DNA from 4 places in the Streptomyces sp. NPDC091387 genome. Region 1 is predicted to be linked to each of the others. Evidence: riboswitches for the same ligand, from Rfam matches in the RefSeq annotation. Region 1 holds a riboswitch; each other region holds the start of a gene.
What was found. Region 1 has a riboswitch for S-adenosylmethionine ahead of ACIQM0_RS07380 (aminotransferase class V-fold PLP-dependent enzyme). Riboswitches for the same ligand answer to the same signal wherever they lie in the genome.
Positions count from the first base shown of each region.

Region 2: linked by a shared signal. The riboswitch ahead of thrC (threonine synthase) and the one ahead of ACIQM0_RS07380 (aminotransferase class V-fold PLP-dependent enzyme) in region 1 are both predicted to bind S-adenosylmethionine.
Region 3: linked by a shared signal. The riboswitch ahead of ACIQM0_RS14515 (putative leader peptide) and the one ahead of ACIQM0_RS07380 (aminotransferase class V-fold PLP-dependent enzyme) in region 1 are both predicted to bind S-adenosylmethionine.
Region 4: linked by a shared signal. The riboswitch ahead of ACIQM0_RS31145 (hypothetical protein) and the one ahead of ACIQM0_RS07380 (aminotransferase class V-fold PLP-dependent enzyme) in region 1 are both predicted to bind S-adenosylmethionine.

Region 1 is NZ_JBIVTZ010000003.1:115,289-118,296, forward strand. It holds gene trpD (anthranilate phosphoribosyltransferase) at 1-958, shown strand, start outside; SAM riboswitch class IV at 1,042-1,159, shown strand; gene ACIQM0_RS07380 (aminotransferase class V-fold PLP-dependent enzyme) at 1,332-2,708, shown strand; gene ACIQM0_RS07385 (Lrp/AsnC family transcriptional regulator) at 2,771-3,008, opposite strand, start outside.
Region 2 is NZ_JBIVTZ010000011.1:186,787-189,794, reverse strand. It holds gene ACIQM0_RS23690 (trehalose-6-phosphate synthase) at 1-278, opposite strand, end outside; gene ACIQM0_RS23685 (glucosyl-3-phosphoglycerate synthase) at 336-1,286, opposite strand; SAM riboswitch class I at 1,440-1,566, shown strand; gene thrC (threonine synthase) at 1,584-2,879, shown strand; gene ACIQM0_RS23675 (MoaD/ThiS family protein) at 2,912-3,008, shown strand, end outside.
Region 3 is NZ_JBIVTZ010000006.1:148,098-151,105, reverse strand. It holds gene ACIQM0_RS14525 (amino acid ABC transporter ATP-binding protein) at 1-338, opposite strand, end outside; gene ACIQM0_RS14520 (amino acid ABC transporter permease) at 335-1,339, opposite strand; SAM riboswitch class IV at 1,713-1,821, opposite strand; SAM riboswitch class IV at 1,941-2,086, shown strand; gene ACIQM0_RS14515 (putative leader peptide) at 2,064-2,189, shown strand; gene ACIQM0_RS14510 (glutathione S-transferase C-terminal domain-containing protein) at 2,480-3,008, shown strand, end outside.
Region 4 is NZ_JBIVTZ010000017.1:155,691-158,698, forward strand. It holds gene ACIQM0_RS31140 (phosphocholine-specific phospholipase C) at 1-1,515, shown strand, start outside; SAM riboswitch class IV at 1,658-1,767, shown strand; gene ACIQM0_RS31145 (hypothetical protein) at 1,817-2,209, shown strand; gene ACIQM0_RS31150 (cytochrome P450) at 2,431-3,008, shown strand, end outside.

The sequences.
Region 1 (3,008 bases):
GTGGGCGATGGACCGCATCATGAGCGGTGAGGCGACCGACGTGCAGATCGCCGGCTTCGCGGTCGCCCTGCGCGCCAAGGGCGAGACCGTCACGGAGGTCACCGGTCTGGTCCGTGCGATGTACGAGCACGCCACCACCATCCACGTACCCGGCCGTACGGTCGACATCGTCGGCACCGGCGGCGACATGGCCAAGACGGTCAACATCTCCACCATGTCCGCGATCGTGGTGGCGGGGGCCGGGGCCAAGGTCGTCAAGCACGGCAACCGCGCCTCCTCCTCCGCGAGCGGCTCCTCCGACGTCCTGGGCAAGCTCGGCGTCAACCTGGACCTGCCGCCGCAGCGCGTGGTCGAGGTGGCCGAGGAAGCGGGCATCACCTTCTGTTTCGCGGTGAAGTTCCACCCCGCCCTGCGGTACGCGGCGAAGGCGCGGTCGGAGCTCGGTGCCCCGACCACCTTCAACATCCTCGGCCCGCTCACCAATCCGGCCCAGGTCCGTTCCCAGGCCATCGGCGTCGCCGACCTGCGGATGGCGCCCATCGTCGCGGGCGTGCTCGCGGAACGCGGCAACTCCGCGCTGGTCTTCCGCGGCGACGACGGCCTGGACGAGCTGACCACCACCGCGACCTCCCGGGTCTGGGTGGCCCGGGACGGCGTCGTGCGCGAGCAGGCCTTCGACCCGCGCGACGTCGGCCTGGAACTGGTGCCGGTGGAAGCGCTGCGCGGCGCCGACGCCTCGTACAACGCCGATGTGGCCCGCCGCCTGCTGGCCGGCGAGAGGGGCCCGGTACGGGACGCCGTCCTGCTCAACTCGGCGGCGGCCCTGGTCGCGCTGGACCAGGGGGAGGGCACGCTCACCGAGCAGCTCGCCGCCGGTATCGCGAAGGCAGCCGAGTCCATCGACTCCGGGTCCGCCGGCCGGGTGCTGGAGAGATGGGTCAGGGCGAGCAACGCCTGACCGTACGGAACGCGAGGCGGGGCGCAGTCCAGATCATGGACTGCGCCTTGCGCGTTCCGGTACGTATGGCAAGATGCTGGGCAGGTCATGAGTGACAGCGACTACGGCCCCGGCCCGCTGTCCGGCAACCCTCCGTCCGTGGCGGGGTGCCCCGGGTGAAGACCAGGCCGTAGGCAGCGAGGTCTGCGGCAAGCGCGGACCCCTCGACGTCCTAGACGTCCACCCGTGGGGTCCTGGTCCTCAGGGAGCCTCTGTGAGCAAGCGAATGCGATAGGGCTTTTCGGCCCTCCTCCGCACACCCTCTTTTCTTCCCTCCGTGCTGCCGCGTACCCGCAGGCACGCGGAATTCGCCTGCCTGTTACGGGAGTCCGCCATGTCTGTCTTCACCGCTGCCGCCGACCAGTCCATTTGTGCCCCTCTGCCGGTTCTGGGCAAGGATGTGAGGGTTCCGCTGGTGACCGGCGGTGAGGTCACCTACGCCGCGCTCGACTACGCCGCCAGCGCCCCGGCCCTGCAGCGGGTGTGGGACGACGTCGCCGCGTACGCGCCGTACTACGGCAGCGTCCACCGCGGCGCCGGCTACCTCTCGCAGCTCTCCACGGACCTCTTCGAGTCCAGCCGCGTCACCGTCGCGGAGTTCCTCGGCTGCCGCGCCGACGACCAGGTGATCTTCACCCGGTCGACCACTGACTCGCTCAACCTGCTGGCCGCCGCGGTCCCCGCCGACTGCCAGGTCTTCGTCTTCGAGACCGAGCACCACGCGTCCCTGCTGCCCTGGCGCGACGCCCGGGTGACCTACCTGAACGCCCCGCGCACCCCCGCCCAGGCCGTCGCCACGCTGGAGCGGGCCCTCGCCGACCGTGACCCCTACGGCCCCGCGCTGGTCTGCGTCACCGGCGCCTCCAACGTCACCGGTGAGCTGTGGCCGGTCAAGGAGCTCGCCGCCGCCGCGCACGCCCACGGCGCGCGGATCGTGCTGGACGCCGCGCAGCTGGCCCCGCACCACCCCGTCGACATCGCCGAGCTGGACGTGGACTGGGTCGCCTTCTCCGGACACAAGCTGTACGCGCCGTTCGGCTCCGGCGTCCTGGCCGGCCGCTCCGACTGGCTGCGCGACGCCGAGCCCTACCTGGCCGGCGGCGGCGCCTCCCGCAAGGTCGCCCGGCGCACCGACGGCGGGGTGGACGTCGAGTGGCACACCACCGCCGCACGCCACGAGGCCGGTTCCCCCAACGTTATCGGCGTCTACTCCATCGCCTCCGCCTGCAAGGCGCTCACCGAGGCCGGATTCGACGGCCTGGTCGCCCGGGAGCAGCAGCTCGTCACCATGGTCCGCGCCGGCCTCGCCGAGGTCCCCGAGGTCAAGGTGCTCTCGCTGTTCGGTGACGACGCCCCGCGGGTCGGCGTCATCTCCTTCGTGGTGGAGGGCTGGAACAGCTCGCACTTCGCCGCGGCGCTCTCCGCCGAGTACGGCATCGGGGTGCGCGACGGACTGTTCTGTGCCCACCCGCTGGTGCGCACCCTGCTCGGCAGCGACCCGCAGGACGTCGGTGAGTGCGGTGCGCCGGAGGCCGAGCCGGGCGAGAGGTCGCTCAACGCGATCCGGGTCAGCTTCGGTGCCGGTACGCCGGACGAGCACATCGAGCGCTTCGTGCGGGCGGTCAAGGAGCTGGTGAGCGAGGGCGCCCAGTGGAAGTACCGCACCGAGGACGGCCGTTGCGTCCCGGACCGGGGTACCGCCCAGGTCTGAGGGGCGTGAAACACGTTCGGCCGGGTACGGACAGCTGTCCGTACCCGGCCGAACGCATGTACCTATGCGTCCAGGCCGATGGCGAAGGCCGCCTCCAGGTCGTGCTGCGAGTACGTACGGAACGCCACGTGGGTGTCGGTCCCCTCGACGCCGGGGATCTTGCTGATCCGGCCGGGGATGACGTCGGCCAGATCGTCGTGCTTGGCCACCCGGACCATGGCGATCAGGTCGTACGTACCGGTGACCGAGAAGACCTCGCTGACGCTGTCCAGCGCCGCGACGGCCTCGGCGATCTCGGGG
Region 2 (3,008 bases), on a different contig from region 1:
ATCCCGTTGTACGCGTCGGCGTGCACGTCCGCGTCGATGTCGAGCATCCGTACGCCCGGCTCGCCGACCCCGCGGCGCACCGCCTCGCGGTCGCCGTCACCGAGTGCGGCGCAGACCCACATCTTGTCGTCCACCGCGCTCAGCCCGGAGACGAGCCCGCCCCCGCCCCGTTTCGCGTCGAGCGAGCCGTCCTCGCGGAGCGCGTACGAGACCGGACCGCGGTTGGACGCGACGAGTACCTGGGCGGCGGCGGGCTGAGGGGCGTGCTCGGAGACCATGCTGCGGAATCTAGCCCGATCCCGAACGGTCCAAACGTGCGTGCGGCCGTGCTCCGGTCACGCCGCGCGGCGTGAGACGTACTCCTCGATCTCGCGCATCGGCGGCCGCTCCTCTGTGTCCACCGGGTACGTGTGCGGGACGAACCCGTGTTCGCCGCGCTCGAACTGGGTCAGCGAGGGGCGGACCAGATGCCCCCGGGAGAGCCGCAGCTGAGCGGTCCGGTAGATGGCCGCCGCCATCCGGCCGAGCGCCTGGCCGTCCTGGTGGCGGTGTTTCCTGACGCCGACGTCCACCTGGCCGAGCGCGTCCAGGCCGACCGTGTGCAGGGCGTCGACGAGCAGCCCCAGCTCCACTCCGTAACCGACCGGGAACGGCAGCTGTTCGAGCAGGGAGCGGCGCACGGCGTACTCGCCGCCCAGCGGCTGGACGAAGCCGGCCAGCTGCGGCCAGTGCAGATTGAGCAGCGGCCGCGCCACCAGCTCGGTGACCCGGCCGCCCTGGCCTGCGGTGTCCCCGAGGGGGCGGTCGTACATCGCCTTGACGAACTGGATCGAGGGGTCGGTCAGCAGTGGGCCGACGATGCCGGAGACGAAGTCCGCCGAGAAGTCCTTGAGGTCCGCGTCGATGAAGCAGACGATGTCACCGCCGGTCGCCAGGAGTGACCGCCAGAGCACCTCGCCCTTGCCGGGGACGGCCGGGACCCGGGGCAGGATCGCGTCCCGGTGGATCACCCGGGCGCCCGCCCGGCGGGCGACCTCTGCGGTGGCGTCCGTGGAGCCGGAGTCGATCACCACGAGTTCGTCGACCAGCCGGACCTTCTCCATGAGCTCGCGCCGGATCACCCGGACGATGTCCCCGACCGTCGCCGCCTCGTTGAGCGCGGGCAGGACGACACTCACGCTCCCGCGGCGCGGGTCGCGGTCCCTGGCGGCCAGGAGCTGCTCCAGCGGGCGGTCGGCGGAGGACCAGGAACGCCTGGTCAGCCAGCCTTCGACCTCTTCCAGCACGGTCGATACTCCCTGTATGTGATCCATCTCGCGGTTCGGACGACTATCTCAACAGTCCGGTGCTTCGGTTACAGTCTTGAACAACGCAGATGGCCGTGGCATGCCGGGGTCCATCCGCTGATAAACGCCTGGATCCATGGTCCAGTGCCACAGCGCTCATCCAGAGGGACAGAGGGAACGGCCCGTTGAAGTCCCGGCAACCATCCAGCCGACCGCGAGGTCAGGTGGGGAAGGTGCCAATTCCGTCTTGTGACGAAATGCGTCACGAGGAAGATGAGGAGAAAGGGCCTCGCCATCATGGCTGTGCAGACTGTTGCAGCAAACCCCGAGTCTTCTGTGGACCTTGGTCCCGCCGCGGCGCTTTCCTGCCGCGAGTGCGGAGAGCGATTCGAGCTCGGCCCCCTTTTCGCCTGTGCGACCTGTTTCGGGCCGCTCGAAGTGGCGTACGACCTGCCGAGCGGCTCCCCGGACGAGCTGAAGAAGCGCATCGAGGCCGGCCCCGACAACATCTGGCGCTACGCGCCGCTGCTGCCGGTCCCCTCCGACGTCGCGGACAAGCCCAACCTCAACCCCGGCTTCACCAAGCTGGTCAAGGCCGACAACCTCGCCCGTGAGCTGGGCGTCACCGGCGGCCTGTACGTCAAGGACGACTCCGGCAACCCGACGCACTCCTTCAAGGACCGCGTCGTCGCGATCGCCGTCGAGGCCGCCCGCGCCTTCGGTTTCACCACGCTCTCCTGCTCCTCCACCGGCAACCTCGCCGGTGCGGTGGGCGCCGCCGCGGCCCGCGCCGGTCTGCGGTCGTGCGTGTTCATCCCGCACGACCTGGAGCAGGGCAAGGTCGTCATGGCCGCGGTGTACGGCGGTGAGCTGGTCGGCATCGAGGGCAACTACGACGACGTCAACCGCTTCTGCTCGGAGCTCATCGGCGACCCGCTCGGCGAGGGCTGGGGCTTCGTCAACGTCAACCTCCGGCCGTACTACGGCGAGGGTTCCAAGACGCTCGCGTACGAGATCTGCGAGCAGCTCGGCTGGCGGCTGCCCGACCAGATCGTCATCCCGATCGCGTCCGGCTCGCAGCTCACGAAGATCGACAAGGGTCTCCAGGAGCTGATCAAGCTCGGTCTGGTCGAGGACAGGCCGTACCGGATCTTCGGTGCCCAGGCCGAGGGCTGTTCCCCGGTCTCCACCGCCTTCAAGGCCGGTCACGACGTCGTGCGGCCGCAGAAGCCGAACACGATCGCCAAGTCCCTGGCGATCGGCAACCCGGCCGACGGCCCGTACGTCCTGGACATCGCCCGCCGCACCGGCGGCGCCGTCGAGGACGTCAACGACGAACAGGTCGTCGACGCGATCAAGCTGCTGGCGCGCACCGAGGGCATCTTCGCCGAGACCGCGGGCGGGGTGACGGTCGGCGTGACGAAGAAGCTGATCGAGGCCGGCCTCCTCGACCCGTCGCTCACCACCGTCATCCTGAACACCGGCGACGGCCTCAAGACACTGGACGCCGTGGCCGCCACCTCGCAGGCGACCGCGACGATCCGGCCGAGCCTGGACGCCTTCCGCGCCGCGGGCCTCGGCACCGCCGGCTGACCCCACCCGAGACTCCAGGAAGGGCACCCACCATGAGCGTCAAGGTCCGTATCCCCACCATCCTCCGCACCTACACGGGCGGCCAGGCCGAGGTCCCGGCCGAGGGCGCGACCCTCGCCCAGGTCATCG
Region 3 (3,008 bases), on a different contig from region 1:
CTCAGCTCCTTGAGGCGACCGCGGTGCCTGCGTACGCCGATCAGCTCGCCGTTGAGGCTGACATGGCCGATCTCGGGCTTCTCCAGGTGGTTGATCACCCGTAGGAGCGTGGACTTGCCGGAGCCGGACGGCCCGAGGACGACCGTGACCTCGCCGGGCCTTACGGTCAACGCCACGCCTTCCAGAACGCGTTGGGATCCGTACCACTTGTGCACATCGTGCACCTCGACCGCGGCGGGGCGTACCGCGAGCACTCGGCCGGTCTCCTGCGCCCCAGCCGTACCGGCCGCCTCCGCCTTCTCGGCCGTCCCGGTCTTCTCGGTCGTCTCGGCGCTCATATCGCCGTCTCCTTCCGGACCCGGGCCCGCAGATCGCCGAGGCCGGTCCGCAGCTTCTGCAACGGGGTCAGCGGCAGGGTGCGCAGCGCGCCCCGCGAGTAGTGCCGCTCGACGTAGAACTGGATGACGGACACGACGCTGGTGAGAATCAGGTACCAGACGGTGGCCACCAGCAGCAGCGGCACGATGTCGCCGGGGTAGCTGCTGCCCATGCTCTGCACGGAGCCGAACAGGTCGAGCAGAGAGACGTAGAAGACCAGCGAGGTGCCCTTGATCAGGCCGATCAGCTGGTTGACGTAGTTCGGGGTGATGGAGCGCAGGGCCTGCGGAAACACGATCTTCGCGAACTGGTAGCGCCTCGGGAGGCCGAGGGCCGAGGCCGCCTCGTGCTGGCCCTGGTCGACGGAGAGGATGCCGCCGCGGACCACTTCGGAGGCGTACGCCGCCTCGTTGAGGCTCAGGCCGATGACGGCGACGGCCATGTCGGTGGCGAGGCGGGACTCGTCGAACGTGAAGAACGCCGGGCCGAACGGCACTCCGATGCTCAGCGTCCGGTAGAGCGCGCTGAAGTTGTAGAGGAACAGCAGGACCACGATCAGCGGCACCGATCGGAAGAGCCAGGTGTAGCCCCAGCTGACCCCACGCAGCACCGGGCTCGGGGAGAGCCTGGCCAGTGCCAGCAGTACGCCGCCGAGCAGTCCCAAAGCGGCGCTGTACACGGTGACTTCGAGGGTGATGAGCAGGCCGTCGAGGATCGTGGGCCGCAGGAACCAGTACGAGAACCGGTCCCACTGGTAGAAGGGATTGGTCACCAGGCCGTGGACGATCTGGGCGACCAGCACGAGCACGACGGCTGTGATGATCCAGCGGCCGGGGCGCAGCAGGGGAAGGACCCGCTGCGCCGCCAGGGGCTTCGGCGCGGCGGGCGGGTGGAGGCGGGGGGCCGCCTCGGCGGGCGGCGCTGATCCGGAGGACACAGCGATGCCAGGGGATTCACTCACGGAGGGCTCCAGCGGATTCGGACAGTCCGGACCGCGGACGGCGGCGACGCCGCACCGATCGGGGACGAATCGGCGGGACGCGGCACACGGCACGGGACGGGGGCCGGGCAGGGAGAGGGCGCACCGCGACAGCGGTGGACGTCAAGAACGCGGAGAGCAGAGGCCCGGAAGGCAGAGGCCGGGAAGGGCTGGGCCGGGAATGCCGTCAGGCTTGACAGAGCACGCGTGAAACGGCGCTACACAGTGCGCTGTTGACGCGCTGCAGGTCGACGGAGCGGTCCGCGCAGAGCAGCAGGGCGCGGCCGCGGGACCGCCAGGCAGCCATCCCCTCAGCTGCGTGCATCGCTCTCACCGTCACCATTCCGCCCCGTGGGGCCTACACTCCCGCCGAACGTCATCCGGTCCGGACCGAACCTGGGCACCCCACCGCGTACGAGGGTTGCCGGCCGGCGCACCAGGGATTTCCGCTGACGCTCATGACCGTTCTGCGCCGCAAGTTAGGCACGGCCGGAAACGAATGTCAACGCCGGTGACCACCAGGCGAGACGGCCCGTGCGGCCTTCTTGACTGCGTCACGTGACGCACCGAAACTGACATGGACGGTCACGATTGTCAGCGCCTCCTGTGCGGGATTCTCCTGCTCAGGCGGTTATCGGCCCCGGCCCGCTGGCAGGCAACCCTTCCACCGCGACGGGGTGCCCCGGGTGACGACCGGGTCCCGCCGGTGCGGCGGGGCAAGCGTGGTCTCGCGTCTCGCGAGCCCCGAAGTCGGGACCGGTGGGAATTGTCCAGGAACGGCTTGACGAGGCGCCTGCACATCGATCTGCTGCGTGTCTCCAGCGCTTACTAGCCCGGACAGATCCGGACGCGTACCGGACCGCTCGGTCCGTCCGGACCGGTACGAGAGCGCAGCCATTCCACATCCGGCCGCTGGTGCCCACAAGGCGGCGGTGGCTTCCTCGTTCCCGCAGGGATTCCCACCGGGATTCCCATAGGAGAGTCATGCCCGAGACAGTTTCGCGCAGTTCCAGTTCACGCGGTCCCGGTTCGCGCAGTTCCGGCACAGGCAACTCGATGGCATGCGGCCCGGTTTCCCCGGGTCCGAGTCCGTGCGCCACGCAGCCTCGTCCCGCGGCTGCCGTGCAGCCCTCCCGCATCCACAGCCGTATCGGTGTCGGTCTGGCCGGCGGCTTCTACCCGGCGCCGCACCGCTACGAGCTCTTCCTGTCGGCGAGTTGTCCGCGCTCGCTCCGCATCTCGATCACTCTCGGCCTGCTCGGCCTCAAGGACTCGGTCGCCACCACGATCCTGGGACACCCCACCGAGACACCCGGCGCGTTCGCCTCGCTGCGCAGCGCGTACGAGGCGACGATGCACCACTACGACGGACCGCTGACGGCGCCCGCGCTGTGCGACCGGTGGAGCGGACGGATCGTCAGCAACCACACCCCCGACATCCTGCGCGACCTCGCGGGCCTGCTGTCCGGCCATGACGAGGCCTGCCCCTCCGCTCTGCGCCCGCCGGGACTCATCGCGGACATCGACGCCCTCCGTGACCTGCTGGACTGCGACGTCACCCCGGACGCCGGGCCCGCGGAGCGATCGGCGACGCTGGACCTGCTGGATCACCGCCTCGACCTGCGGCCCTACGTACTGGGCGGGGAACTGA
Region 4 (3,008 bases), on a different contig from region 1:
ACCGGCAACGACGGCACCGGCGGCGGGCCCGTGCTGGGCAACGACGAGACGGGGTACGGCTGGAAGACCTACCCCGAGCGGCTGGAGGAGGCCGGGGTGTCGTGGAAGGTCTACCAGGACATCGGCGACGGGCTCGACGCCGCCGGCTCCTGGGGGTGGATCGACGACGCCTACCGGGGGACCTACGGCGACAACTCGCTGCTCTACTTCAACAGTTATCGCAACGCCAAGCCCGGCGATCCCCTCTTCGACAAGGCGCGCACCGGTACCGACGTCAAGAACGGTGACGGGCTCCTCGACGACCTCAAGGCCGACGTCCGGGCCGGGACGCTTCCCCAGGTCTCGTGGGTCGTCTCGCCCGAGGCCTACAGCGAGCACCCTAACTGGCCTGCCAATTACGGCGCCTGGTACATCTCGCAGGTGCTGGACGCGCTGACCTCCGACCCCGAGGTGTGGGGCCGGACCGCGCTCTTCGTCACCTACGACGAGAACGACGGATTCTTCGACCACGTCGTGCCGCCGTTCGTCCCGTCCGGGGCCGCGCAGGGGCTCTCCACCGTGGACACCTCCGCCGACCACTTCCCCGGCGACCTCCGTTACGCGGCCGGGCCGTACGGCCTCGGCCAGCGCGTGCCCATGACGGTCGTGTCCCCGTGGAGCACCGGCGGGTTCTCGTGTTCGGAGGTCTTCGACCACACCTCCGTGATCCGGTTCATGGAGGAGCGCTTCGGCGTGCACGAGCCCAACATCTCGCCCTGGCGGCGCACCGTCTGCGGCGATCTGACCTCGGCCTTCGACTTCAGCCGTACCGACACCGCGCCCGTCTCGCTGCCCTCCACGGACGGATACGCGCCGCCGGACAACGGCCGGCACCCCGACTACGTACCGGTGCCGCCGGTCTCCGGCAGTGTGCCGAAGCAGGAGCCCGGCTCGCGGCCCACCCGGCCGCTGCGGTACGCGCCCCTCGTGGACGGGGCGGCCGACCCGGCCTCCGGTAAGTACCGGCTGACCTTCAGTGGCGGCGACGCGGCCGGGGCGCAGTTCCTGGTGACGTCGGCGAACCGCACCGACGGACCCTGGACCTACACCACAGAGGCGGGCAAGACGCTCGCCGACAGCTGGAACACGGCCTACTCGAAGGACGTGACCGACCTCACCGTGCACGGCCCGAACGGGTTCCTGCGCGCTTTCCGGGGGCCCGGAAAGGCGGCAGGGCCGGAGGTGACCGCACGTCATGACCCGTCGAGCGGAGGACTCGAACTGACTTTCACTCATGCTGGTACGAGGACAGTCCAGTTGACCGTGCGGAACGCGGACACCTATGGCGGCGGGGCGCAGACCTTCGCGGTGCGTGCGGGGGCGACCGTGAAGCACGCCGTTGACCTGCGAGGGAGCCGGCGCTGGTACGACATCACGGTGGTGTCGGACGCGGACGCCACGTTCCTGCGGCGGTTCGCCGGGCACGTCGAGACGGGCAAGGCAGGAACGAGCGACCCGGGCTTCGTCACCTGCTGACCGAGCCCGACGGAGTGGCAGGTGAGGGGCAAGGGGGCGCGGGTCGGGTTCGGCCCGCGCCTGCGCCTCCCCTGACCGTCCGTCGGCTGTGCGTGCGCCGTCCGTCGGGGTCTGTCCCACGGGTGCGTTAGGGTTTTCGTCGGGTCATGAGTTCCAGCGCGCAGCCCCGGCTGGCTGGACGGCACCCCGCTCCGCTGCGGGTGCTCCGGGTGACGACCTGCCCCGTGCGCGAGGTGCGGGGAACAGCGGACCGCGGTGCAGAGCGCTCGGGGTCCATCATCCCCGGAAGGCGGGACCCACCATGCTGCGTCATCTCACCGAGAACGGCTCCGTGCGGAGCGACGGCTGCGACCGGTACGCCGCAGGCCACCAGGTGCACTGGATCCATGCCAAGAAGTGCCGGCAGGAGCCCGGCCAGGCCGTCGAGATACTGCTGACCGCCGGTGACGTCCGGGACGACGGGTGGGTCGAGCTGCGTGCCGCGTTCGACTACGCGGGCGCCCTTCCAGCGGTCTGGACGCACTCTCCGGACGTGCTGCGGGAGACACTCGCCGGTCATCGCGGACGCGTGTACTGGCTGTCCCGGTGGCACGCGCTGAAGCTGGTGGACGGAGAAGACCCGGCCGCCGCGCTCGTCAACGTCGCCCTGGAGGGCGGCGATTTGTGCGATGCCCAGGGTTCCGGGCGGTCGTAGTCCGGGTCCGGCCGGGCGCGCTGGCCGCCCACCGGCTCCGGGTGGCCGGGGCGGTACCCGCAGATGTTGGTCAATTGTGCGCAGATGTCGGCCAGTTGCTTCGCTCTGACTGCACATTTGATCGCCGTTGACCGCTGTGGCATCACATAAAATCCTTATAGTGGGCGTGCGTTGATCGCACGATCGTGACGCGTGAAGCTTCCGCCACAGGAGTCAGGACGATGACGCGCCCATCCTCCGCACGGCCCGAGCCCGCCTCGCCCCCTCCGGAGTGCCCCGCACACACGAGGCCCGGGGCCGTGCCGCTCGGCGGCCCCTCGTTCCAGACCGAGCCACAGGCCGTCTACCGCGCCATGCGCCGTGATCACGGGCCGGTCGTCCCCGTGGAGCTGCCGGGCGGGTTCCCCGCCTGGCTGGTCATCGGATACCGCGAACTCCATCAAGTCACCAGCGACGGCGAGCTGTTCCCGCGCGATGTCGGTCTGTGGAACCAGTGGGAGCACATCCCCGAGGACTGGCCGCTGCTGCCCATGGTCGGGCGGCCGCTGCCGTCCATCTACTTCAGCGCGGGGGACGAGCACCGGCGCCACGCCCGGATGGTCGGACCCGCCCTCGAAGGGGCCGATCCGTTCGAGATCCGCAACCACTGCGAGGAGCTGGCCGACCGGCTGATCGACGCCGTGTGCAGCCGGGGTGCCGCCGACCTCGTCGCCGACTTCTGCGAGCCCTTACCCGTGCTCGTCCTCGCACGGCTGGTCGGGTTCCCCGATGACGAAGGCGCCCATATCGCGCAGGTGTT